Linked DNA regions of Cupriavidus taiwanensis LMG 19424. The protein of the gene in region 1 interacts with the protein of each later gene in a pairwise test. Links are inferred from orthologs where the notes say so. Each region holds a gene or a part of one and is shown on either strand. Other genes may lie near its edges. The genes, in order: ribD and accC.

What was found.
Region 2: the proteins of ribD (region 1) and accC interact in binary tests that used the Escherichia coli proteins (3 or more experiments, as listed by UniProt). The link is inferred for Cupriavidus taiwanensis LMG 19424 from one-to-one orthologs.

The regions. Positions count from the first base shown.
Region 1 is NC_010528.1:2,466,170-2,477,166, reverse strand. The notes cover bases 2,737-5,686. They hold ribD (bifunctional diaminohydroxyphosphoribosylaminopyrimidine deaminase/5-amino-6-(5-phosphoribosylamino)uracil reductase RibD), read right to left. Parts: upstream 4,795-5,686; coding sequence 3,679-4,794; downstream 2,737-3,678. Other genes in these bases: RALTA_RS11335 (type IV pilin protein), read right to left, coding at 5,430-5,686; RALTA_RS11340 (GspH/FimT family pseudopilin), read right to left, coding at 4,847-5,416; RALTA_RS11350 (riboflavin synthase), read right to left, coding at 2,994-3,617. In the rest of the region: RALTA_RS11370 (pyridoxal phosphate-dependent aminotransferase), read right to left, coding at 1-369; transcription antitermination factor NusB, read right to left, coding at 508-1,026; ribH (6,7-dimethyl-8-ribityllumazine synthase), read right to left, coding at 1,019-1,519; ribBA (bifunctional 3,4-dihydroxy-2-butanone-4-phosphate synthase/GTP cyclohydrolase II), read right to left, coding at 1,604-2,713; more of RALTA_RS11335, read right to left, coding at 5,687-5,882; RALTA_RS11330 (pilus assembly protein), read right to left, coding at 5,882-7,729; RALTA_RS11325 (pilus assembly PilX family protein), read right to left, coding at 7,726-8,331; RALTA_RS11320 (PilW family protein), read right to left, coding at 8,325-9,263; RALTA_RS11315 (hypothetical protein), read right to left, coding at 9,260-9,580; RALTA_RS11310 (GspH/FimT family pseudopilin), read left to right, coding at 10,108-10,686; type IV pilus modification protein PilV, read left to right, coding at 10,677-10,997. UniProt on the Escherichia coli protein: Converts 2,5-diamino-6-(ribosylamino)-4(3h)-pyrimidinone 5'-phosphate into 5-amino-6-(ribosylamino)-2,4(1h,3h)-pyrimidinedione 5'-phosphate.
Region 2 is NC_010528.1:2,799,153-2,810,087, reverse strand. The notes cover bases 5,830-8,717. They hold accC (acetyl-CoA carboxylase biotin carboxylase subunit), read right to left. Parts: upstream 8,006-8,717; coding sequence 6,653-8,005; downstream 5,830-6,652. Other genes in these bases: accB (acetyl-CoA carboxylase biotin carboxyl carrier protein), read right to left, coding at 8,255-8,717; prmA (50S ribosomal protein L11 methyltransferase), read right to left, coding at 5,830-6,613. In the rest of the region: RALTA_RS30270 (hypothetical protein), read right to left, coding at 6-263; RALTA_RS12905 (histone H1-like DNA-binding protein), read left to right, coding at 1,268-1,831; RALTA_RS12900 (outer membrane lipoprotein), read right to left, coding at 2,092-2,568; RALTA_RS12895 (carbohydrate kinase family protein), read right to left, coding at 2,607-3,554; tpx (thiol peroxidase), read right to left, coding at 3,681-4,181; RALTA_RS12885 (DUF3426 domain-containing protein), read right to left, coding at 4,280-5,710; more of prmA, read right to left, coding at 5,720-5,829; more of accB, read right to left, coding at 8,718-8,722; aroQ (type II 3-dehydroquinate dehydratase), read right to left, coding at 8,886-9,383; RALTA_RS12860 (TlpA family protein disulfide reductase), read right to left, coding at 9,581-10,129; RALTA_RS12855 (hypothetical protein), read right to left, coding at 10,165-10,854. UniProt on the Escherichia coli protein: This protein is a component of the acetyl coenzyme A carboxylase complex; first, biotin carboxylase catalyzes the carboxylation of the carrier protein and then the transcarboxylase transfers the carboxyl group to form malonyl-CoA.

The DNA.
Region 1 (10,997 bases):
CAGCACCTCGGCGCCGATCTCGACCAGCACCGCGCACGCCAGCAGCAGCGCGCCCGAGGCGCCCGCGGTGACGATCACGCGCCGGGCCGGGATATCCAGGCCGTAGGCGGTCTGGTAATAGCCCGCGATGGCCTCGCGCAGCGGGTGGATGCCGAGCGCGCCGGTGTACTGCGTGACGCCGCGGCGCATGGCGGCTTCGGCGGCGCGCACCACCGGCTCGGCGGCGGTGAAATCCGGCTCGCCGATGCCCATGTGCACGATATGGCGGCCGGCGCGCTCCAGCGCGGCGGCCTGCTTGGCCAGCTCCATCACATGGAAGGCGTCGATGTTGGCGAGTCGGGAGGCGGTGGCCAGGTGCTGCAAGTCCATGGTGTTCCGGGTGGGCAGGCGCCCGTTCAGCAAAAGGGTCGGTGGGAAATGAAAACACCCGCCGCGGCGGGTGTCGTCTTCATCGCCGCCGGCGCCAGGGCCAGCGCGACGGCACGGCGCAGCCGCGAAGGCGCTTCTTCAGCGGCGCGCAGCCACTTCGGCGGCGCGCACCTGGGCCGCAAGCTTGTCCAGCACGCCGTTGACGTACTTGTAGCCCTCGACGCCGCCGAAGGTCTTGGTCAGCTCGACGGCTTCATTGATGACGACCTTGTACGGGATGTCGAGGCAGTGCACCAGTTCATAGCTGCCGACCAGCAGGGCGGCGCGCTCGACCGGCGACAACTCGTCCACGGAACGGTCCAGGAACGGCTCGAACGCGGCGGTCAGGCGCGCCTCTTCGCGCACTGCGCCGTTGAGCAGCGCGTCGAAGTGCTCGCGGTCGGCCTTGTTGAAGCCCTGGGCGTCGTGCAGGTGGGCCTGGATTGCGCCGATGTCGTTGCGGTTCAGCAGCCACTGGTACAGGCCCTGCAGGGCCAGCTCGCGCGAGCGGCGGCGCGCGCTCTTGGGCGGCGCCTTGGCTTCGGTGCGGGCCGCGCCGGACTTGCCGCCGGCGCCCTTGCCGGCGTCTTGGTCCGGCGTGTTCGAGGTATCACTCATCGTCGTCCTCGTCTTCGTCTTCCTGGCCGCGCAGCGAATCGAGCGCCGCCACCAGGTTGGCCATCTCCACCGCGGCGCGCGCGCAGTCGCGGCCCTTTTCGCGGGTGCGGGCATGGGCCTGCTCGTCGGTGTCGACGGTCAGGATGCCGTTGGCGATCGGCACGTTGAAGTCCAGGCCGACGCGGGTGATGCCGGCGCCCGACTCGTTCGACACCAGCTCGAAGTGATAGGTCTCGCCGCGTACCACGGCGCCCAGTGCCACCAGCGCGTCGAACTGGCCGCTCTCGCACATCTTCTGCAGCGCCAGCGGGACTTCCAGCGCGCCGGGGACAGTCACCACCAGGGTGTCTTCGCCCTCGACGCCGAGCTGTTCCAGCTCGGCCACGCAGGCCTCGAGCAGTTCGGCGCAGACCGGCTCGTTGAAGCGCGCCTGGACGATGCCGATGCGCAGGCCTTCACCGTCGAGGTTGCTGGGGTAGAAGCCGTGATCCATTGTTCAGTTCTCCAGTTTTCGGGAGGGCCGCGGCGGCAGGGCCGCGGCCCGGGTATTCGGGGGTGGCTCAGTGCTGGGACCGGCTCAGTCGGCCTGGCCGCTCATCGGCTGGTAGCCGGTCACTTCCAGGTCGAAGCCGGTCATGCTGGGCATGCGCTGCTTGGCGGCCAGCACGCGCATCTTGCCGACGCCGACATCTTTCAGGATCTGCGCGCCCATGCCATAGGTGCGCAGGTCGGGCTTGCGGCGCGGCCGCGACTGCGGCGCATCGAGCGCGCTGAACTGCGTGAACAGCTGCTCGACGGTGTCGCCGCAGTTCAGCAGCACGATCACGCCGTTGTCGGCCTCGGCGATGGCCTGCATCGCCGCCGGGATGCTCCACGAGTGCGTCGTGCATTTCACTTCCAGCAGGTCCAGCACCGAGAACGGCTCGTGCACGCGCACCAGCGTTTCCTGTTCCGGCGTGGGCTTGCCCTTGACCAGCGCCAGGTGGGCCTGGCCGGTCGGCTTGTCGCGGTAGGCGATGCTGTGGAAGGTGCCGTAAGGGGTTTGCATGGCGCGCTCGCCGACGCGCTCGATAATGCTCTCGGTGCGGCTGCGGTAGTGGATCAGGTCGGCGATGGTGCCGATCTTCAGATCATGCTCGCGCGCGAACTCGATCAGGTCCGGCAGGCGCGCCATGGTGCCGTCGTCCTTCATGATCTCGCAGATCACGGCCGCCGGCGTCAGCCCGGCCAGCGCACCCAGGTCGCAGCCGGCCTCGGTATGGCCGGCGCGGATCAGCACGCCGCCTGGCTGCGCCGTCAGCGGGAAGATATGGCCCGGCTGGACCAGGTCGGCCGGCTTGGCGTCGCGGGCGACGGCGGCCTGCACGGTGCGGGCGCGGTCGGCGGCGGAAATGCCGGTGGTCACGCCCTCGGCGGCCTCGATCGATACGGTGAAATTGGTGCCGTGCTGGGTGCCGTTTCGGCTCACCATCGGATGCAGGTTCAGCTGGCGGCAGCGCTCGGCGGTCAGCGTCAGGCAGATCAGGCCGCGGCCATGCTTGGCCATGAAGTTGATCGCCTCCGGTGTGACGAAATCGGCAGCCAGGACCAGATCGCCCTCATTTTCGCGGTCTTCCTCGTCGACAAGAATAACCATGCGGCCGGCGCGAATGTCGGCAATGATGTCTTCGGTACGGGCGATTGTCATGGCGTGCAGAACGGCAGGTTGGGGCGGAAATCAGGCGAAATCGGGCGAAAAAACCGGCGAATAGCTGTGGCAGGAACCATGGCCGCGGTGAAAGCGGCCGGACTGAGGCGGGGCGTCGGGCCGGGCCGGCCGGCCCTATACGCCCGGCAGGTTGCCCAGTCAAGCCGGGTATTGTACGCCAAGGGAGCCCACGCGGGAGGCGCGGGCCACGGAAAGTGCCGCCCTTCCGAGGCCGGGCGGGCGGGGTACGGGTATTGGCGCTGGCCCGGTGTGGCCGTGCTTATGCGGGGGCCTGCGCGGCCGACAGCATCCGTTCCACGTACCGCGCGATCAGGTCGATCTCGAGGTTCACGCGCGCGCCCGGCTTGAGCTCCTGCAGCGTGGTCACTTCGACGGTGTGCGGGATCAGGTTGATCGAGAACACGCAGCCATCGGCTTCGTCGGCGACGCGGTTGACCGTCAGCGACACGCCGTTGACCACCACCGAGCCCTTGTACGCCAGGTAGCGCGCCAGTTCGCGAGGCGCGCGGATGCGCAGCTCGTGCGATTCGCCCACCGGCGCGAAATGCACCACTTCGCCCAGGCCGTCGACATGCCCCGACACCAGGTGGCCGCCCAGCCGGTCGGCCAGGCGCAGCGCCTTTTCCAGGTTGACGCGGCCGGCACGGTCCAGCCCCACGGTCTTGTCGAGCGATTCGCGCGAGACCTCGACCTCGAACGCGTCGGGCGCCATGGCGATCACGGTCATGCAGGCGCCCTGGATGGCGATGCTGTCACCGATGATGACGTCCGACAGGTCCAGCCCGCCCGCGGCGATGCGCAGGCGCACGCCGGCGTCGGCGGCGGCGCCGAGCGGGGTAACGGATTCAATGCGGCCGACCGCCGCGACGATGCCAGTAAACATGGTGGAGTCTTGTGCTTGGGGTTTTCGGAATCTTTGGGATGCGTTGCCGCGGCCTGTGGCGCTACGCGTCGTTGCGCCGGGCGATCAGGCGCAGGTCGTCGCCGATCTGCCGGACTTCATGCCAGCGGAACTGTTCGGCATCCTGCAGCCGCGCCAGCGGCGGCAGGTTGAACATGCCCTGGGCGTCGCCGAGCAGCTTGGGCGCGAGGTAGATCAGCAGTTCATCGGCGCAATGCTCGCGCACCAGCGAGCCGTTGAGCTTGAAGCCCGCCTCGACGTGCAATTCGTTGATGCCGCGGCGGCCGAGTTCTTCCAGCATGCGGCGCAATTCGACCTTGCCGTGCGGGTTGGGCAGCACCACGACTTCGGCGCCGCGGGCTTCCAGCGCGCGCTGGCGTTGCCGGTCTTCGACCGCGCAGAACACCAGCACGGGCCTGGCGAACTCGCCGCTGTCCGGGGTCAGGATGCGCGCGTCGAGCGGCACTTCGAGCCGCGAATCGACCAGCACCCGCTGCGGCTGGCGCGGCGTGGCGAAGGCCCGCACCGTCAGCGCCGGATTGTCGTCGCGCACGGTGCCGATGCCGGTCAGGATGGCGCAGGCGCGGGCGCGCCAGGCGTGCCCGTCGTCGCGGGCGGCCTGGCCGGTGATCCACTGGCTGGTGCCGTCATGCAGCGCGGTGCCGCCATCCATCGACGCGGCCACCTTGACACGCACCCACGGCAGCCCGCGCGTCATGCGCGAGACGAAGCCGATATTCAGGTCGCGCGCCTCTTTTTCCAGCAGGCCGCAGCGCACGTCGATGCCGGCATCGCGCAGGCGCTGCAGGCCGCGCCCGGATACCGACGGATTGGGGTCTTCCATCGCCGCCACCACGCGCGCCACGCCGGCGCGCACCAGCGCATCGGCGCAGGGCGGGGTACGGCCGAAATGGCTGCACGGCTCCAGCGTGACATAGGCGGTGGCGCCGGCCGGGTCGAGCCCGCGCGACAGCGCATCTTTCATCGCCTGGATTTCGGCATGGTCCTGGCCGGCAGGCTGGGTGAAGCCTTGTCCGATCACCTGGCCATCCTTGATGAGCACGCAGCCGACGCGAGGGTTGGGCGTGGTGTTGAACATGCCCCGCGCGGCGAGCGCGAGTGCCTGTTGCATGGCGGCGTGGTCGGTATCGGAAAACATTCGGCGATCGGGTGGGCCTTGGCGCTGCGATTGGGGTGACAGGGCGGCCGGGTCAGGGCGGCTCGGAGGACTCCGTCGCTTCGCAGTCAGCGTCGCGGCCGGGTGTGCAGAGTCGGATACGTCCCTGCGCGCCCAGCCTGACTTGCCGCTGCGCGCCACGGCAGCCAAGCGTGAAGGTGGCGGCCTGAAAACCGCCCTGCTCAGATCGAGAGTATCCCACAGGCAGGAATTTCAGCACATTGGCGCCCCGCGCGGCTTGCCGCAGCGTCACGGACAGGCACGGCATGCCCGGCTCGACCACCGACAGCACCTCCGGCCGCTCCGCGCCTGCGCCAGCCGTTACCAGTTGCCAGCCGGGACTCAGCGTGGCTTCGCCCGGCAGCGGCTGCAGCGTCACCTCGATGCGGCGTGACAGCGCGCTGGCGCGCGCCAGCGCGAGCGACATCGCCAGCCGGTCGGCCGCCAGCATGACCTGCTGGCGCGCGAGCATGCCGCTGAACACCGGGTAGGCCGCTGCCGAGAACAGGCCGAGCATGACCAAGCCCACGACCAGTTCGACCAGCGTCAGGCCATACGGCGGCGCGCCATCCGGGCGGCGATGCCTGCCGGCATTCGACGGCATGTCCATCATGGCCTCAGCAATGGGGCGGCAACGGCTGCGGCACCGTGCCATCGGGTTGTGCCAGCCACTGGCCGGTGCTGCGCAGGATCAGCGTTCCGCATTCGGGATCGGCGGCTTGCGGCGCCGCACGGAGTTCGACGCAGGTTTCCAGCGTGGCTTGCGGGCAGGCGCCGGCACTCACCAGATGGCGCACCGTGCCGCTGGCTGGCACGCGCAGGGGCCAGTCGCCCGCAACCAGGTCAGACCCGGGCGCGACGGCAAAGGTTGTGGCCTCTAGCGCGTGCCGCTCCAGTTGCAGCATCGCGCCGCTCAGCGCGGCGCGGGCTTGCGCGCGCCAGCCTCGCGCCAGATGGCGGTGCCACGCGGGCACGGCGATGGCCGCGAGGATGGCCAGCACGGCCAGTGCGGCGACCAGCTCGATCAGGCTGAAGCCATGCATGCGCCGGCAAGCCGGTGCCAGGGTCATCATGGTGGATCCTCCCTTGCCGGGCCGACGATCTCGCGCCAGCGCAGGCGCCCGGTGCGGCGCGTGGCCAGCGTCTGCGCGACACGCGTGACGGTGTTGCCCGTGGCCGACCATACCGAGAGCGAGAACGCCTGGTGCCCGGTGCCGCCGGCTGGTGCCGGCGTGCCGGGCAATTCAGCGAGCGTCGCGAACACGCTGGCGTCCGGCGGCAGCAACTGGCCGGTTGCCACGGGCAGGCGCTCGCCGGTGCTGAGCCGGGCGATGGATTCCCCGGTTGCGGCCAGCACTAGGTAGCTGCGCTGCGCGCCGTCGGGCGTGCGTGTCACGAACAGCAGGTAACCCGGGAATACCGGCTGGAGCTCGACCACCTGTTCGCCGGCATGGGGCAGGGTCAGGCGCCAGCCGGCATCCTGCGCACCGCCCGCGGTCGCGCGCAGGATATGGCCGTGGCCGGCGACCTCGGTCGCGACCTGCCGCAGCGGGCGCGATGTGGCGCTGCGTGTGGGGCTGCGTGTGGCAAGGTCATCGGGCACCGCTGCCAGTTCGTTGCCGGCGCCGTAGATCACCACGGGCGCGGCCGGCGATCCGAGCAACACGGGGGCTTCTTCCCGGGCCGTTTGCGCGGACACCTGCATCCGGTGCACGCATGCCGCGGCAGGGGCGGCCCCGGCCTGCGGCGTGTCGGCGAGCGGCAAGCGCCAGAGCTGGCCGGCATCGTCGGTGGCGTAGGCAACGAGCGCGGCCCCGGTGACATCGGCTAGCACGCTGACCGCCACGAGCTGACTGGCCGCAGGGGCGCCCAGGCAATCGCGCTCAGGCAACGGCAAGGTGCGGATGGCGTACTGGCCCGCCCAGGCGGCGCCGGCGGGCTTGTCCAGTGGCAGCAAGGCAAGTCCGGCGCGGGCAGCGCCTGCCGCGCCATTGGCACCTGCATCGAGGATCACGACGGCGAACCAGCGCAAGCCGTCCGGACCATGGATACCCGCGGCGCGTACCGGCCCGCGCGCGGCCAGTGGCAGGGCGTCGTTCGCGGGTACCTCCCAGATCGGCAAGAACGGCATCTGCCCGTCGGGATCGGTGACGTCAAGCACGAATGCCGCCGCGGGGTTGCCGGCCCCGGCATCGGCCGGGATGCCGCACAGCAAGACCGTGCGCCATTCGCCGCGGATGGTGACGTCCTGCGTGTCCGGACGCGGGCATGGCGGCGGCACCGTCGGGGCAGCCGGGACCGGCATGACGAGGGCATAGGGCAGCAGCGCGCCCGGCAGGTAGGCGGCGCGCTCCTCGCCGGTCGCGGCATCGAATGCGTGCAGCAGGCCGTCGCGGGTACCCAGCCAGGCCACGTGCGGGCGCAGGCTGTAGCGCAGCCGAAAGCCCGCGTGGCCTGGCTTGCCGGGCGACCATGCGGGCGGAGCCACCACCCGCACGCGCGCGCCGGCCGCGCTGCCCAGGCGCGTATCGCGCGGCCGCCGGCCGGCCTGCGTGCGGTCACCGCGCAGCCAGTCCACCGCGGCGCGGTCTCCAATGCGCAAGGCTTCGGTGGCAGCATCCCACTGCAGCGGCATGGCTCGCGCCGTCTCGCCAGCCGCTGCCGCATAGGTGAATATCCGCCGCGATGGCAGCGTCCGGCGGTCCAGGCGATCGCCGGCCTCCCACAAGTCTGGTGACGGTGCCTGGGCCAGGTCCTGCCAGCCGATGTCAAACAGGCGCCCGGTCCATGGATACGCGCCTGGCGTGGTTCGGTAGGCCAGCGGCAGGCGGCCCGCTTCGGACCCGGCGGCATGGCACGCCGAAGCCAGGATACAGGCAAGGCAGAAGAGCGCGCAGCGCGCGGCGAGGCGCATCATGGCTGGATCACGCTTTGCAACACGGCGCGTATGCCGTGGGTGCGGCCGAAGCCGATGGCGGTTACCCGGAACCGCGGCGCCGGAGCCGTGGCGACAGCGGGGTCCGGCACGCCGTAGCCGGCCGGCGCTTCGTCCAGGATCTCCGCGACATAGCGCGGCGGTTGTGGCGTGGCGGCGGCATCGGCCGGCGACGCCTGCAGGGTAGCGCCGGTAAAGCGCCCCAGTGGCACGCCGATGGCGCCGAGGTCCGCATCGACGCGCAGCCATGGTTGCCACACCGGCGGACCGCCCGCGGCGGGCCGGCAGATCCCGGCCTGCCGGCCGCTGCCGCAGCGGCCCGGCTCCGGCCACAGGGCCAGGCGGTCCTGGGCGTCCGGCGACGCCGCGGCGGCGAGCAGGTCGGCCTCGCCATCGCGCAGGGCGGCTTCGGCGGCGCGGAAGGCCAGTTCACGTTCGCGCTGCATGACGGCAAGCTGCCGGCCGGACAGCAGCATGTGCAGCGTGGCGGCCGCGATCAGCACCACCATCAGCAGCAGGGTGCCGCACAGCAGCAGCGTGACGGCGCCGGTGTGGCGCGAGCGTGCCGGGCAGCGCGCTAGCACAGCGTCTCCTCGCAACGGGGCGCATTGCGCAGCCGTACCGTGGCGGCGAACACGCGGCGCGCCGTGCCGGCCGGCGCCGACGCAGCGGGCGGCAGGTCTGCCGCTGCGGTGCCGGGCAGCGCAGGCGTGTCGGTGCCGCTGACCCGGACCAGCGTGGCCGAGCCCGGCCGGTCGCCCCGCACCGCGATGGCGATCTGGACCGCCACCACGCGTTGCCAGGCGGCTTCGCCCAGCGGCGGCATGGCCGAGGCCGTCTCGAAGCGCTCGGGACGGCCGTCCTGGTCCATATCCAGCCCATAGCGCAATTGCAGCGATTCCACGCCGCGCAGCAGCGCGCCCGAGGTCCAGCCGCTGCCGTCGACGACGCCGTTGCGGCGGGCAGGATACCGGCACAGCAGTTGCGGCACGCCATCGGCGCCAGCCGCCACATACAGCAGGTTCTCCGCGGCGTAGCCGGCGGTGGCGGCGGCGCCCGCCACGCGCGCCGCGAGCGGATAGCCGCTGCAATCGGTCATGGTTTCGTCCGGCTGCGCCGGCGCGGCGGGCCGGCCGCTGCCGCTGAAGCGGACCAGCAGCGCATCGCTTTGGCCGACGGCGGCCCTTGCGCAAGCGGGCACGGCCGCCACGGCGGGTTGCCCGCAGTTGTCCGCGCCGCTGACCGCGGGCAGGGCGGTGCCGGCCATCTCGGACACAGGCTCGCCCGGCCATCCGGACTGGCGCAGCAGCATGGAAAGAATGGCCAGTGCGCGCTGCCCGCGTTCCTCGATCACCACGCGGTCGGTGGTGGCGAGGTAGGCTGCGTGCGTGGCCAGGAAGGCGGCGCCGGCAGCGGCCACGGCGATCAGGCCCAGCGCCATGCCGACCATCAGTTCGACCAGCGAGAAGCCACGCGGAAGGATCCGCCGGCTGCGCGCATCGATGCGCCTGCTCATGGGTGCGCCCATGTTGCCCCGGCCGGCAGGCAGCCGCCGGCGTCAGCCATCGGCACGATGGCGGCGACCGCAATGGCCAGCGGCGCCGCGCAGCGGCCCAGTTCGGCATCGTCGGCCGCGCTGCGCGTGGCCTGTGCCAGGCGTTCCAGCTGGCGCAGCCAGCCCACGCCGGTGGTGCCGGCGAGCGCCATCGGCAGCAGTCCGGCAACGACGATCGACAAGGCGCCAAGCGCTTCGATCAGGGCGTGGGCGCGCTGGAGCCTGGGTTGCGGCGTGGAGTTGGGTGGCGTTCGGCGCCGGTTTGCTGGTGAGGGCATGGCACGGGCTGTGAAGGCGATGGACCAAGGTTAGCCATCCGTCCCCGCGGCGAACGTGCCGAAACGTAAAGCGGGCCCATCCGCACCATTGTGTTAAGCGCCGGCATGCCAAAGCCAAGCGCCACGCTTGCGCCGGACAGTTGCGGCGGACCAACGACTGGCCGGCTGTCCGCCGGTCCCCACCGCGATGCAATTGACAGGAATTATCAAATTCCCCACTATCGCGGGTGTTGCAAAGTCGTAACGATTACGCTATTCGCGGCATCCCGTTGCCAGGCCTTCCAGGCGGCAGCGAGGCACAGAACAAGAATTTCGGGTGCGGGCTGGCCATTCCGCCGTCAGAGCGGAGTGCCTTGCCCGGATAACAAGCCATTCATCGGGGGTCAACATGCATCGGGTCATCCTGGCAGTTCCTTGTCCATTGGCGGCGGCACCTCTGCCCGCGCGCTGACATGCCGGCGACGGTTCGCCTTCGCGACACCGCGCCTCCCCGCCTTCACCTCGATGTGGCCATGCCCGGCCCGGGCATGCCTGTGCGCGTCGTTTGCCGCGGCATTCGCGGCAACCTGCGTCGCTGCCGCGGGCTGACGCTGGTCGAGCTGATGGCGGTGGTGGTCATGGTGGCGATCCTGGCCGCGATCGGCACGCCTTCGTTCGTCTCGCTGCTGCGCACCAGCCGGGTGGACAGCGAAATCCAGTCGATGGTCGGCACCTTGCAGCTCGCGCGCAGCGAGGCCGTCAAGCGCGGCTTGCCGGTCAGCGTGTGCCCGTCCGGCAATGGCACGGCGTGCCTGGGCACCGGCAACTGGGCACGCGGCTGGATCGCGTTCGTCGACCGCAATGGGTCGGGCACGGTCGACGCTGCGCCGCCGGCCGACGAGGTGCTGCACTACCGCGCCGGCTGGTCCGCCACCGACACCTTCACCACGCCCGCCGGCGCGGCCTTCCTGACCTACAACCGCGATGGCTTTGCCGTGCTGCCCGGCGGCGCCCTCACCATGACGCTGCGCACCAGCCCGGTGGCCGCCGATGCCACGCGCTGCATCGCCATCAACATCGCTGGCCGGCAGACCATCCAGCGCGCCGGGGAGGGCGCATGCCTGTGACTGTACGGAGCCGCAGCCTGCGCCGGCGCCGCATGGCGCGCGGACTTTCGCTGATCGAGGTACTGATCACGCTGGTGATCACCTCGGTGGGCCTGCTCGGCCTGGCCAAGATGCAGGCGGCGTCGCTGGCCAATACGCAGATCGCGCGCGGGCGTTCGCTGGTGGCGCTGCAACTGGAAAGCCTGGCCGCGGCGATGCACGGCAACCGCGGCTTCTGGGCGGCCGGCACGGCGCCGCAGACGTTCACGTTGTCCGGCGCGACGGTCACGGACAGCACCGGGGCGCTCAGCGCCCAGGCTCCGGACTGCGCC
Region 2 (10,935 bases), 330 kb from region 1 along the record:
CGACCTCATCGCTGCGACTTCAGGAGTGTTGCCGCGACGCTTCGCTGTCGTCGGCGCTTGGCTCGATCGCAACGCTTCGATGCCTTCGCGATGCCTTCGCGATGCCCTTGCGATGCCTTCGCGATGCCTTCGCGATGCCCTTGCGATGCCTTCGCGAAGGCCATTCGACGTTGCGTCGATGCAAACCGTTGCGTGCACGCATCACTCTCGCGCGTGCGCGGTGATGGTGTCGCGCGGTGACCGACGCCGGTATCGTCGAACATCGAGCACGGCGTCGCGCGTGCGTACGGGGTCGAGCGTGTAAAGCATGCAGCGCGCGCGCCGGTGATCGCGTCGCGCGCGTGTCGAAACGTGCCGCCGCAGCGCTCGACGCGCGCCGCACGCGCATTGGTGCATCGCCCGCAAAGCCTTTGCCCATGCGGCTTTTCGGAAAGTGCGAGGACACGCGGCAGCGCTGTTCGCAGTCGTCGCGCGCATGCTGCGCGGCTTGTCATCGCTACGCGCGACGGTGTGTAAAAGCTGCGGTGCGCACGGTCGGCGAAGGGGCGCCGCGCGGCGTGCGCGAGCGCGCGTAGTGGGTCACGAGACGGGCATGCGCGCGACGCGTTGGCATGTCGTCGGCAACGTCTTCGTGACGACGCGCGTGAGAACTAGTTGGAGCGATGCATGCAGGCAAGTTTTTTTGCACTTTTTTCTTAACATCATCGTGCAAACGAATTATGATTCGCCTTGACAAGAGTCTCACTTCATTGCAGCGAAGCAGGAAGCAAGATGGAACCGAAAAGCGCGATGCGCGCTTCGATGCAATGACGAAGGTAGTAGCTGAGGAGCACGAGAACTTTGACGCAGACCAGGCCCGACCGGCTTCTTAAAACGCGTGCAGTCTCCCTTGGTCCATTAACGGGTTGGACCAGCTACCACCGAATGAATGCCGTCTGCCGTGCGCGAGGCCAAGCCCGCACCGCAGGCCAGCTGTCCGATATCTCCTCATTTCTGGCCGCGCGCCGGCTCAACGGGCGGTGCGGGCTGATCGAATATTCCAGGGCGCGGCAGGTGCCCGAGACCCGCTTGCGGGCTCGCGCCGGCCGCCAAGGCACCGCCATGGGCGGTGCGCCTGCAACCGAATTCATTAGCGTGCAGCAGTGGTCGGGCCGCACGCCGATGAATCGCTCGCTCGACTGGGGCTGCGCTGCTGTGGCGCGCCTCGGGTCGGTCGGGTCGCCAACTTAGGTCATTCGATATTCACTCTCTAGTGAAGGAGTTATCCATGGCAACTGCTGCAAAGAAAAAGCCGGCGGCTAAGAAGGCCGCCAAGCCGGCCGCCAAGAAGGCTGCTGTGAAGAAGGTCGCCGCCAAGAAGGCTGCACCGGCCGCCAAGAAGGCAGCCGCCAAGAAGGCACCGGCCAAGAAGGCCGCGGTGAAGAAGGTCGCCGCCAAGAAGGCAGCACCGGCCAAGAAGGCCGCCGCCAAGAAGGCAGCACCGGCCAAGAAGGCCGCGGTGAAGAAGGTCGCCGCCAAGAAGGCAGCACCGGCCAAGAAGGCCGCCGCCAAGAAGGCACCGGCCAAGAAGGCCGCGGTGAAGAAGGTTGCCGCCAAGAAGGCAGCACCGGCCAAGAAGGCTGCTGCCAAGAAGGCGCCCGCCAAGAAGGCCGCTGCCAAGAAGGCTGCTGCGAAGAAGCCGGCCGCCAAGAAGGCTGCTGCCAAGAAGCCGGCTGCCAAGAAGGCTGCTGCCAAGCCTGCCGCTGCGCCTGCCGTTGCTCCCGCTTCGGCTGCCAAGACCGCGCTGAACCCGGCTGCTGCCTGGCCGTTCCCGACCGGCAACCGTCCGTAAGCTGCGCCGCCACGGCGTGGACCTTACCTGTTCCGCAAGGAACCACAACGGCACGCATGTCGTGCCCGCATGACCGGATACCGCGTATCCGGTCCGCAAGACACCTGAGGTCTTGCCGACCCGCCGATGGCAACCGCCCGGCGGGTTTTTTCATGGGCGCGCGCGGCATGGCTGGGCCGGCGGATCGGCCAAAGAAAAAGCGCCGCACCCTTGCGGGTACGGCGCCTGGGGTGCGCCTTGGGAGAGGGCCTGTGCGGCCGTCAGTGCGTGACCCGGGTCACGCCGCCCGACGACAGCAGCCGCACCCGTTCGCCGGGGCGGAAGGCTTCGTCGGCCTCCTGCGTGATCGCGCGCATCTCGCCGTTGTCCAGGCGCACGGTGATCTCCAGCGCGCGGCGCTGGTTGATCTTGTTCTCGGCCGCGCTGCCGGCGATGCCGCCCAGCACCGCGCCGAGGATGCCCGCCGCCACCGCGCCGTTGCCGCCACCGATGGTGCTGCCGGCCGCGATGCCGCCGATGGCGCCGCCCGCCAGCGTGCCGGCGCCGGTCTGGCCGCCCTGGATGGTGACCTCGCGGATGCCTTCGACCACGCCGTAGCGTACGGTCTGTTCGCGTTGCGCCTGCCCGGTGCCGTAGACACTGTTGGAATTCGATTGCGTGGCGCAGCCGGCGGCCAGCGTGGCAACCAGGGTGGCCCCAAGGACGGCATGCGCGCCGCCGCGTAGCTTGTTGGTCATGTCAGTTCCCGAAAAATTCGCCACGCGCCGGCCGCAGGTCAGGCGTAGCGGTACCCGAATGCAGACTGGAACCGGTTGCCGATTTCGTCGCGCGACAACCAGTGGTTCTGCGGACCCTGCTGCGCGATCTTGACCGATCCCATCAGCGAGGCGAGGCGGCCGGTCGTTTCCCAGTCTAATCCGTTTTCAATGCCGAAGAGCAGGCCGCCGCGGAAGGCGTCGCCACAGCCGGTCGGATCGACGATGCGCTCGGCCACGACGGCCGGGATCGCGTACTGGCGGCCATCGGCAAAGATGCTGGCGCCGCGTTCGCCGTGCGTGACGATGAAGGCACGAACCTTCGCGGCAACCTCGGCGCTGGTCCATGCGGTGCGCGACAGCAGGACCTGCGCCTCGTAGTCATTGACTGTTACGTAACTGGCGAGTTCAACGAACTCCCGCAGGTCGTCGCCGTTGAACAGCGGCATGGCCTGGCCCAGGTCGAAGATGAACGGCACGCCGGCTTCGGCGAACTGGCGCGCGTGGTGCAGCATTCCTTCGCGGCTGTCGGGCGCAACGATGCCGAGGCTGGGCGCCTGGGCGCCGCCCAGCGCGTCCTTGACATGGTTCAGCTGCGACTGGCTCATTGCGCCAGGGTGGAAGGCGGTGATCTGGTTGTTGTCCAGGTCGGTGGTGATCATGGCCTGCGCGGTGAACGTCTCCGGCAGCACGCGGATATGGCCGGTGGGGATCTCCAGCTTGCGCAGGTATTCCAGGTACGGTTCGGCATCGATGCCGACGGTGGCCATCACCACCGGATCGCCGCCCAGCATCTTGAGCGTGTAGGCGATGTTGCCGGCGCAGCCGCCGAACTCGCGGCGCATGCCGGGCACCAGGAACGAGACGTTCAGCATGTGGATCTGGTCCGGCAGGATGTGTTCGCGGAAGCGTCCGTCGAACGTCATGATGGTGTCGTAGGCGACGGAGCCGCAGATCAGGCTGGCCATGCTCTCTCCAGGTGTCGGGTTGGTTTCGGTGGATCGGCGCCCTTGCGGGCAGAAGCAGTAACGCAAAAACAGAAGCGGCCGCCCCGTGGTCGCGGGCGGCCGCTGACATCGCAGGCGCGCCGCCTGTTACTTCAGCGCGGCCAGGGCGGCGTCGTAGTCGGGCTCGTTCTTGATCTCGGGCACCAGCTGGCTGTACTTGACGGTGTCGTTCTCGTCCAGCACCACCACGGCGCGGGCGGTCACGCCGGCGAGCGGGCCGGTCTTGATGTCGACGCCATAGTTGCCCTTGAACTCGGCACCACGCATGGTCGACAGCGGCACCACGTTGGCCAGGCCTTCGGCGGTGCAGAAGCGCCCCATGGCAAACGGCAGGTCGGCGGAGATGGTCAGCACCACGGTGTTGGCCAGGCCGCTGGCGGCTTCGTTGAACTTGCGCGCGGACGCCTGGCACACCGGCGTATCCAGGCTCGGGACGATGTTCAGCACCTTGCGCTTGCCGGCGAAGTCGGCCAGCGAGACATCCTTCAGGTCCTTGCCGACCAGCGAGAAGGCGGGGGCCTTGTCGCCGGCTTGCGGGAACTTGCCTGCGACTTCGATGGCGTTGCCGCCGAGGGTGACGTTGCTCATGTCTACTCCTTGATATCTGATGAGTTTCCGGTTGCAGTCCGGAGCGGGGGCAAGGCCTGCCGCAAGACTCGGATTCGGTCCGGCGGCGGGCCAGGAATTCAGGGGTAAAAAATCAGCACGCGATAGTTGGCTGGCGCCTGCTGCGTCCGGAATCGTACCCGAACCGGCAGCTCCATGCCCGCGCGCAGCCCTTGTAAGGCAAAGGCCTGCTGCGACGGCTCGAGGTATTCCGTGGGCAGCAGCACCCGGCGCAGCAGCAACTGGTCCTGCAGGTCGGTCATCACCAGCTCGATCGCCGGCAGCGCGGTGCTGGCGCGGCCCAGGTTGCGCAGCGTGACCGCCAGCAGGTAGGTGTCGCCGCCTTCATCCTGGCGCTGCAGCTGCGAGGTCTCGATGCGCAGCGCATCGATGTCGCGCCACGGCGGTACCGTGCAGCCGAACGGCGCGCATGCGGCCTCGAGTGCCGGGCGCAGCATCGGGAAGTGCCCGGCGAGCTGGCTGCGCCCCAAGTAGGCAAGCTGCAACAGCGCGGCGATGGCGAGTACCACGGCTGCCGCGCGCCAGGCAACACGGGGCACGGCGATGGGCCGGCGCGGCTGGCGTTCACGTTCGCGCTCGCGCGCGTGCCGCAGGAAGTCAGGGGCGAACACCGGGCCCGCCGGTGCTTCGGCGCGGACCCAGCGGCGGGTCGCCTGCTCGCGCGCGACCGCGCCGCCGGTGACGCTGGCAAGGGTGTCGGGGCCAGCGGAGCGGGCTTGGTCCTGCTCGCTGGCGGCGGGCACTGGGTTCGGCGGCGTGGCGGCCGCAGACTGGTCAGCCGGGCGCTGGGTGTGATCCGGCCACGGCGCTGGCTCGGATGCCTCATCGGCCGATGCCGCGCGCAGGAATTCGCTCGCGCTGGGGATGGCGCCTGGGGCCGCCGCCGCGGGTTTCCCGGCCGGGCTCTCGAGCGCGCCGTGGTCCAGCGCAGGCCAAGCGGCTGCCGGGGCGGGCGGCTGTTCCGACGGTGCTGGTGCCGGGGCCGGGGCTGCTTCGGCGAGCGGGCCTGCGGCCTGGCGCTGCGCGTCGCGCGCATCGCGGTCGGCGACGGCCGCGTTGGCTTCGCGCAGCGCGCGTTCGATCTCGGCATCGTCCATGCCGGCCTGTGGCGGCACGGCCATGTCCTCGGGCGACGACATCAGCATGGTCGGCGCATCCAGCGCCGGCACGTCGTAGCCGGGGTCGATGGTCGGGGTGAAAGCGGGAGTGGGGGCGGGCGTCGGCGCGGGTGCCGCTGGTGACGGTACGAGCGGCGCGCTGGTATCAGCGGTGGCGGAGGCAGGCGCTGCCGGCTTCGGTGCCGAGGCCGGGGCGCTGCCCGCGGTGTTGCCAGCCGGCAGGGGAATTTCGATCAGGTGCTCGCGCGCGTCGAACACCGTTTCGCACTGGCCGCAGCGCACCAGCCCCTGGCGCAGCCGCAACTGGTCGGCGACCAGCCGGAAGGCGGTGCGGCAGGCCGGGCAGCGCGTGACTAGCTTGACGGCGGCCATCGGGCGGAATCAGGGGCGGGTGCCGTGCAGGCAGACCCAGCCTTCCTCGCTGCGCCACACCGTCAGCGGCAGCCAGGGCGCGTAGGCCGCGGCGACTTCCTCGGCCTGGCGCTCCAGCACGCCGGACAGCACCAGCCGGCCGCCGGCGCGCACGCGCGCGCTGAGCATGGCCGCCATCAGCTTGAGCGGATTGGACAGGATGTTGGCGACCACCAGGTCGTAGCTGGCATCGGACACCGATTCCGGCAGCGCGAACGATGCCTCGACGTGGTTGCGCTCGGCGTTGTAGCGCGACGCTTCCACCGCGTTGGGATCGATATCGATGCCGACCGTGTCGCCCGCGCCCAGCTTGCGCGCGACGATCGCCAGGATGCCGGAGCCGCAGCCGTAGTCGAGTACGGTTTCGCCCGGCGTCAGGTTCTGCTCCAGCCACTGCATGCACAGCCGCGTGGTGGGGTGGCTGCCGGTGCCGAAGGCCAGGCCCGGATCGAGCTCCAGCACCACGGCGTCGGGTTCGGGCGCGTCGTGCCACGACGGCACCACCCAGATGCGCTCGCCCACGCGGATCGGCTCGAACTGCGACTGCGTCAGCCGCACCCAGTCCTGGTCCTCGACAGCGCGCAGCTGGTACGGCGGCACCGGGTCGATGCCCAGCTGGTTGGCGGCGGCCGCCACCACCACGGCCGGGTCGGCGTCGTCGCCGAACAGCGCGACCACGCGCGAGCGGTTCCACGCGAGTTGCTTCGGTTCCAGCCCGGGCTCGCCAAACAGCGGCTGCTCGTCGGGCGTGTCGGCGTCGGCGTCTTCCACCGAAACCGACAGCGCGCCGAGGTCGAACAGGGCGTCAGACCAGGCTTCGGCCTGGTCCTGCGCCACTTCGATCACACATTCCTGAAATGCCACGGGCTTCCTTCTGTTGCTGCGGGTTGCTCAGACCGGTGCTCAGGCCTTCGCGCGTTCTGCCAGCCGATGCTCGAGATAATGGATGCTGGTGCCGCCTTCGACGAAGTTGGCGTCCATCATCAGCTCGCGGTGCAGCGGCACGTTGGTCTGGATGCCGTCCACCACCATTTCCGACAGCGCGATGCGCATGCGGGCGATGGCCTGCTCGCGCGTGGCGCCGTAGGAGATGATCTTGCCGATCATCGAATCGTAGTTGGGCGGGACGAAGTAACCATCATACGCGTGCGAGTCGACCCGCACACCCGGGCCGCCGGGCATGTGCCAGGCGGTGATGCGCCCCGGCGACGGCGTGAACTTGAACGGGTCCTCGGCGTTGACGCGGCATTCGATGGCGTGGCCGCGGAACTGCACGTCCTTCTGGCGGAAGCGCAGCTTCTCGCCGAAGGCGATGCGGATCTGCTCCTGCACGATGTCGATGCCGGTGATCATCTCGGTGACCGGGTGCTCGACCTGCACGCGCGTGTTCATCTCGATGAAGTAGAACTCGTTGTTCTCGTACAGGAATTCGAAAGTGCCGGCGCCGCGGTAGCCCATCTTCTTGCAGGCCTCGGCGCAGCGGTCGCCGATGCGCTCGATCAGGCGGCGCGGAATATGCGGCGCGGGGGCTTCCTCGATCACCTTCTGGTGGCGGCGCTGCATCGAGCAGTCGCGCTCGCCCAGCCAGATGGCCTGCTTGTGCTGGTCGGCCAGGATCTGGATTTCCACATGGCGCGGGTTCTCGAGGAACTTCTCCATGTAGACCTCCGGATTGCCGAAGGCGCGGCCGGCTTCTTCGCGCGTCATGTTGACGGCGTTGATCAGCGCGGCTTCGGTATGCACCACACGCATGCCGCGGCCGCCGCCGCCGCCGGCGGCCTTGATGATCACCGGGTAGCCGACGCGACGCGCGGTCGCCAGGATTTCCTTGGGGTCGTCGGGCAGCGCGCCGTCCGAGCCGGGCACGCACGGCACGCCGGCCTTGATCATGGCCTGCTTGGCCGAGACCTTGTCGCCCATCAGGCGAATGCTGTCTGCGGTCGGGCCGATGAAGACGAAGCCAGACTTTTCCACCCGCTCGGCAAAGTCCGCGTTCTCGGACAGGAAGCCGTAGCCCGGGTGGATGGCCTGCGCATCGGTCACCTCGGCGGCCGAGATGATGGCGGGCATGTTCAGGTACGACAGCGGCGACGGGGCCGGGCCGATGCAGACGGCTTCGTCTGCCAGGCGCACGTACTTGGCCTCCTTGTCGGCCTCGGAGTACACCACGACCGTCTTGATGCCCAGTTCGCGGCAGGCGCGCTGGATGCGAAGAGCGATTTCGCCGCGGTTCGCGATCAGAATTTTTTCAAACATGGTCTCTCTCTGCGAGAAGAACAGTAGCTGTCCCGCTGCGTGGCGCAAGGGCACGCCGGGCGCGCTCCGTGATGGCCTGTGGCCACCCGGGCCGCGATACTGCGGGAACTGCATGGAACTGCACGGAACGGGCCGCGAAGCCCACAACGTCCCTGGCGCGGGAAGCGCCGTGGCATGCCGCCCGGGAAGGGCAGCGAGGGGCCGCTTGCGCGGCCGCCGCCGGCACTGGGCCCAGCATGCCGGTCAGGATCAGCCGATGACGAACAGCGGCTGGCCGTATTCCACGGCCTGGCCGTTCTCGACCAGGATTTCCTTGATGACGCCGGCCTTGTCGCACTCGATCTCGTTGAGCAGCTTCATGGCTTCGATGATGCAGACGGTCTGGCCTTCCTTGACCGCATCGCCGACGTTGACGAAGGGCGCGGCGCCGGGCGACGGGGCGCGGTAGAACGTGCCCACCATCGGCGAGGTCACCACATGGCCGGCGGGCAGCTGTGCAACCGGCTCGGCAGCCGGTGCGGCGGCGCTGGCGGGGGCGGCAGCGGCCGGCACGGCGGCGGGCAGGGCCTGCATCTGCGGCATCGCCATCGGCGCGGCGACGACTTGCGGCGGTTGCTTGACGATGCGTACCTTGCCGTCGCCTTCAGTGACTTCCAGCTCGGAGATGCCGGACTCGGCCACCAGGTCGATCAGCGTCTTCAGCTTGCGCAGGTCCATCTTTTTATCCTCCTGAATCGGGTTTTCCACCGCTGCCCGGGACGGGCCTGGCGGAGCAATCGTTGTGCCGGCCACCGGAATCCGGCGCCCGCCGTGCCGAGGCACGCCAACGGGCGCAGGCCGCCGGGCGGCGCGCGCAGGTTGTCGAAAAAATCCTTGGGGTTCAGCTCCCCGAACTCTCGGGTGGCGGCTGCTCCTGGCCCAGTACATAGTCCAGCGCCAGCAGGTAACCCTGCCAGCCCAGCCCGCAGACCACTCCGACCGCCACGTCCGAGAAGTACGAGTGGTGCCGGAAGCTTTCGCGACGGTGCACGTTCGACAGGTGCACCTCGACGAACGGGATCGCCACGCCGGCCAGCGCATCGCGCAGTGCCACGCTGGTATGCGTGTAGGCAGCCGGGTTGATGATGATGAACTCGATCCCTTCCGCGCGCGCGGCGTGGACCCGGTCCACCAGTGCACCCTCGTGGTTGGACTGGAACGTCTGCAGCGACATGCCGGCCTTCGCCGCACGTTCGGCCAGGGCCGCGTCGATATCGGCCAGCGTCGTGTGCCCGTAGGTCTCCGGCTCGCGCGTCCCCAGCAGATTGAGGTTAGGCCCATGCAGGACCAGCACCTTGCGGTAGCGGGGTGAGCGACGGATAGAGCGGGATGCAGTCACGGCGGCTCGACCAGATCAACGAAATTGCGCGGAGATTACCGTAGCTTAGAGGGATTTGTCTAGCACGCCATACAGGGCTTGCCGGCCCGGGGCACGCGTTCGGCGTCGCTTCAAGCACTTTCCCGCCGAAAGGATCCGCGTCTGAGCTAAATCCATCAAGAAAGGTCGTAATTCGCTGATTTTGGCGGAAGAAGTGCTCAGGCGCGCGGCAGCACGGCACGCAATTCGTCCGCGGTCACCCGCCCCATCTTGCGATATTTCACCGTTCCATCCGGATTGATGACCACGGTATAGGGCAGGCCACCGGCGCTGTTGCCGAAATTGCGCGATAGGTCAGTGCCGGCGAAGCCGGCGACGGCCAGCGGATAGGAAACCGGCACTTTCTTGGTGAACTGCTGGATGTTGGCCGCCGAATCGATACCAATCCCGACAAATTCCACCTGGCGGTGCTTGAGCTCCTCATGCAGGGCAGTCAGCTCGGGCATTTCCTCGACGCAAGGCCCGCACCACGGCGCCCAGAAGTTGACCACCACCGTCTTGCCGCGCAATTTGCCGAGGTCCAGTTCTGCCCCGGCGGGATCCGGCAGGCGCGACTGGAACAGGGTTTCGACGGCCTCATCGCTGGCGGGCTTCGGCGAGAACACGAAATGTCCGGCCAGCGCACCGGCGGCACAGGCAACCACGGCGACAGCGATCCACAGCCAGAGGCGCGAGCGGCGGGCGGGTGGGGCGACAGTTTCAGTCATGGAATGGCTTGACCAGTAAAAGAGAAGGTGTGGCTTCAGGCGTTGCCGGCGGCGTCGGCGGCATCGAGCAGCGCCTGCACGGCCTGCACGTCGGCGCGGGCGGCGCGCCCTGAGGCATCCGTGCGCACTGCGCCGCGTTCATCGACGGCATCATACAGTGCTATATGGATGCCGACTGGCGCACCCAGTTCCGCGCGGACCTCGCCCGCCAGCAGCCGCGTCTCGCGGCGGTCGGGCCACTGGCCTTTCCACAGGAAGCTCAGGGTCTCGACCTCGCCGCGGCCGCCGAAGTGGCGGCTCTCACTGGTCTCGAAGTCGACACCCGCGTTGATAAGGTGCAGCGCGGCATCCTTGGCGCTGTCGCAGAAACACTGCAAATAGATATCGGAGTGTTCCGTGGCGGTGCCGTTTAGCACGGCGCCGACCAGGTAAGGACGGAACGGCGCCAGGTCCTGCATGGCCATCACAGCCAGCCGGCGCAGCAGCGCCAGCACGCGCGGCTGGCTGTCGGCGTGGAACAGCGCCTGGTAGGCGCGCACTTCGGCCTCGACCTGCTCGTTGTCGGGCAGCCATTCGCCCGGAACGCGTTGCTCGCCCAACACCTGGCGCGCGGCCTTGCGCTTGGCGGTGGCGTAGTCGGCGCCATCCTCGGCGATCATGCGGGCGGCGGCCTGGGCGATTTCCTCGCGCAGGCGGGTGGGGTCTGGGGCGGTACGTCGGTTCATGCCCCATGATACCGGAGGCGTCCGCGCCCGCGCTGTGGGGCTGCCGCAGTGCAGCGAACGGCGCTGGCGGTCGGGTACAAT